DNA from 2 places in the Priestia sp. YIM B13551 genome. Region 2 is predicted to be linked to the other one. Evidence: a T-box and tRNA genes for the amino acid it is inferred to sense, from the RefSeq annotation. Region 2 holds a T-box; the other holds one or more tRNA genes.
The links. A T-box is a leader RNA that pairs with one kind of tRNA and senses whether it is charged. The one in region 2 lies ahead of leuS (leucine--tRNA ligase), so its partner is inferred to be a tRNA-Leu.

Region 1 (2,200 bases), on a different contig from region 2:
AGGACGAAATATTGGAGATAAATACTTGGCCAGTCAACCAGATAAAAATTTTGTCTATGACCGTGATGTGCTCATTTATAACACAAAGCAAGAAAGTCATAGTGTCATTCTCTCAATGGAGAAGTATGTAGAGAAATTATGGACTCATCCGTATACACGCAAAGCTTTTCAAAAGCTCAAGAAGACTAAACAATTTCGTGGTCTTTCAGGAAAAAAATTGTTAATAGATCAATACGAAGAGGCCAAAAAAGCAAACGAACCTTTTGTCCATCCTTACATTGTATGGAGAGAATCAACGATGCCTACAAGAAAGGTTTCTTTTATTACAAATCCTATTCAAAGAATTAATAAAAGCCCTTTTATATGGAAAACATTTATTAAGCTTTCCCAACAAGCTGAAAAATCCATTGTTGTTCAAAGCCCTTATATCGTACCAACAAAAGAGATGGAACGGTATATAGATAAGCGGGTAAAACCCAAAGTACAAAGAATTATTTTAACTAATTCTATTACATCCACTCCAAATGCTATGGCTTTTTCTGCATATTTGGGAGTGAAGAATCACGTCATAAAAGCTGGTTCAAAGCTTTATGAATATCAAAAGCCCTATTCAATTCACGGGAAATCTGTTGTTTATGATCAGCGTTTAAGTGCAGTTGGTTCTTTTAACTTAGATTCCCGCTCTGCATTTTTAAATACTGAATCCATGGTTATGATAGATAGTAAAGAATTTGCAGCCGAGTTAACAGGAGCTATTGAAACTAAAATTTCTCACAGTATGCTTGTGGGAAATGAGGGAGAACCTGTGGATTTTAATACGGATTCTCAAAAAAACGCGCCTCCTGTAAAATCTGCACTTCTACATATTCTTTCGGTCTTTACGCGATTTTGGAGACATTTTGTATAGTACTGAGTTACAGTAGAGTCTCTAAAAACAAATAGCGGAGATTAAAGAAGACTGCAGCTGGTGAAGGGAATGTGTAAAAAGCTGTGATATGCCTCACAGTTTTTTTGAAACTGCTAGTACTAGTTATGATTTATCAAAAGACCTATTGACGAAATTCCATATATGTTTTATTATGATATAGCGTCGTTAATAAACGAGGTTCTTTTGAAGAAATCATTTCTAGGGGCATAGTTTAAAGGTAGAACTACGGTCTCCAAAACCGTCAGTGTGGGTTCGATTCCTACTGCCCCTGCCATTTTGGAGTTATCTTTTAGTTCACACGCGGGTGTGGCGGAATTGGCAGACGCGCTAGACTTAGGATCTAGTGTCTTATGACGTGGGGGTTCAAGTCCCTTCACCCGCATCTTTACTTTCATATATGCGCGGAAGTAGTTCAGTGGTAGAACACCACCTTGCCAAGGTGGGGGTCGCGAGTTCGAACCTCGTCTTCCGCTTCTTTTCAAAAGCAGTTTGCATGTGCAAACTGCTTTTTTTGTTGTAGAAATAAAGAGTTTTATTATGCTGTTTTTAATCAGAAATATTTTATTAAAGCAGTACTGCTTATACGTGTTGTTTTCGTGAATATACACATAATATTGGGGTTACATTAAAAGCTAATGAACGATACGTGAAGACATCTAATATGGTTTTTAAGATAGGGGAGAGTCCTATGGAATCTAGTTGGTTTTCCATTATACCGTTTTTAATTGTTATTCCAATAGCTATTTTCACCAAACAAGTGCTGCCAGGGTTGTTTTTGGGCTTATTAGTAGGCGCTTATTTGATTGATCATTCGATTATTGGAGGTGTTGAAAAGCTACTTCACTACGTTGTACAAGCTCTTAGAAATAAAAGTAATATAGAAATCGTCGTCTTTTTATACGCGTTTTCAGGGCTTATCGGAATGATTAAGATGGCTGGAGGAGTTAAGGGGTTTGTGGAAACTGCTGCAGAAAGAATTGATACAAGAAAAAAAGCCCTTATTTTAACCTATGTTTCAACCATTGGGACATTCAGTGCTCCGACATTTCGTTTTGTTACGATCGCGCCCATCATGAGAGCGCTGCTGAAAAAAGTGAAAATGACGACAGCAGAGCTAGGGTTTGTTATTGAAACAACTGCTACTCCTGTTATCGTCTTAATTCCTGTGGCAACGGCATTTGTAGGATATATGGTATCAATCATTCAAATGGCGATTGATCATCAAGGCATAAAACAAGACGCTTATTCTTTGTTCATTCAAAGTATTCCTTA
Region 2 (2,200 bases):
TTTCACCTTTTTCATTTGCTTGAAGCCACTGAATCATATTTGAAATTGCTTCTTCTTTATCTAAACCATTTAAGAAGTCTGAATTAACGTGCTCGCCGTCGCCTGTATAAGCTTCTTTTGAAACGTCTCCGCCCGCTACTACTTCTTTAATAGGCAGTTCAAATTTAACAGCAAATTCATAATCACGCTCATCATGAGCCGGAACAGCCATAATTGCACCGGTGCCATAGCTCATTAGAACATAGTCAGCAATCCAAATTGGCATTCTCTCGCCGTTTACAGGGTTAATTGCATAAGCACCGGTAAATACGCCAGTTTTGTCTTTGGCTAAGTCTGTACGTTCTAAATCGCTTTTGCTTTTAATTTGATCTAAATACGCTTCTACTGCTTCTTTTTGTTCGGCTGTTGTAATTTTTTCCACAAACGGATGTTCAGGTGCTAAAACGGCATACGTTGCCCCAAATAGCGTGTCAGGACGCGTTGTGAACACAGTAAACGTGTCGTCGTATCCATCGATTGTGAAGTGTACGTGAGCTCCTTCAGAGCGGCCAATCCAGTTGCGCTGCATTTCTTTAATACTTTCTGGCCAATCAAGCTCATCTAAATCTTCTAGTAAACGATCTGCATAAGCTGTGATTTTAAGCATCCACTGCTTCATTGGACGACGCTCAACCGGATGTCCCCCACGCTCACTTTTGCCGTCAATCACTTCTTCGTTCGCAAGTACTGTTCCTAGAGCAGGACACCAGTTAACAGCTACTTCATCCACATAAGCTAAGCCCTTTTTATATAGCTGTAAGAAAATCCACTGCGTCCATTTGTAGTAGTTTGGATCAGTTGTATTAATTTCTCGCTCCCAATCGTAAGAGAAACCTAACGATTTGATTTGACGACGGAAATTATTAATGTTAAGTTCAGTGAATTCAGCCGGGTCGTTTCCTGTATCTAATGCATACTGTTCAGCAGGTAGTCCGAATGCATCCCATCCCATCGGATGAAGTACATTGTATCCTTGCATACGCTTCATACGAGATAAAATATCCGTTGCTGTATAACCTTCTGGATGCCCAACGTGTAAACCAGCGCCAGATGGATAAGGGAACATATCTAATGCGTAAAATTTACGCTTTCCTTCATCTTCTGTTGTTCTAAATGTTTTATTTTCTTCCCAAACTTTTTGCCATTTTTGTTCGATCTTTTCATGATTAAAAGCCATACATAATCCTCCTTGTACGCTCCAGCTGTATTTAATTAAACTAAAAAACCCCTCATCCCTCAAACAAAGGGACGAGAGGTTGAATAAACTTCCCGCGGTACCACCCAAATTAGCACAATTATGTACTCACTCATTTTCCTTAACGCGGATAGACGGCAAATGTTACTTTACTTCACATTTACAACTCCAAGGTGAGTTCATGAACGCTCGTTTGCTGACTCGCACCAACCGTCAACTCTCTTAGCTCGCTTCGTTCACTACTATTCCTTATCATAGTTTTTACATCATACTACCTTGTATTGTAAATAATATGTTCGTAAACTGCAAGTTGTTCAACGGATTTTGTAAAAGTTTCTGCACTGCAGCACTGCTTTGTTGCTAAATCCTCTCTTTCATTCTTATATATGAACAACTTCTCCCAAAAACATACATCCACGGCCAAACAAAAAAGGGATTGAGACATAATTAAATCAATCCAATTTAAAGACGAACAAATGGGATAAATGCGCTAGTATGAATCTCTTGGTTACACCACTGTTGATTTCCGTGCAAGACTTCTCTTTCCGCGGGCAGCCGATGAGCCTCCTCGTTGCTTACACTCATGCGGGGTCTCACCTATTTCAGGAGTCTTTGTATTTCCCTCCACTCCACAGCTAGAAGCACCTAAACAAATGAAACCTACGTGCACCATAAACATGAAAAAATCCGAACGATTCATCGTTCGGATCTTCCTTCAACTAAAATACTTTTATTCCTGTCCCTGCTTCCTTTAGCTGCTATTATTAAATGCCCAATCCAAAAGAAAACAGGATAATCGCAAGTACAAGACCAACAAGCGGCACAATCACCGTCATTGCTGCAACTGATCCATACGCATCTTTATGAGTTTCTCCGCAAATAGAATTAATTGTTGTTACGACATAACCATTATGAGGCAAGGAATCTAATACTCCAGAGGAAATAGCTACTACGCGATGGAGAGCT

Region 1: it encodes a tRNA-Leu, which carries the amino acid that the T-box ahead of leuS (leucine--tRNA ligase) is inferred to sense. The anticodon was not compared.

Annotation. Positions count from the first base shown of each region.
Region 1 covers NZ_JBHZOX010000001.1:647,959-650,158, reverse strand. The annotation lists gene ACFX4N_RS03360 (phospholipase D-like domain-containing protein) at 1-907, shown strand, start outside; tRNA gene ACFX4N_RS03355 (tRNA-Trp) at 1,129-1,202, shown strand; tRNA gene ACFX4N_RS03350 (tRNA-Leu) at 1,229-1,310, shown strand; tRNA gene ACFX4N_RS03345 (tRNA-Gly) at 1,330-1,401, shown strand; gene ACFX4N_RS03340 (Na+/H+ antiporter NhaC family protein) at 1,617-2,200, shown strand, end outside.
Region 2 covers NZ_JBHZOX010000004.1:49,263-51,462, reverse strand. The annotation lists gene leuS (leucine--tRNA ligase) at 1-1,216, opposite strand, end outside; T-box leader at 1,281-1,499, opposite strand; gene ACFX4N_RS19975 (GntP family permease) at 1,999-2,200, opposite strand, start outside.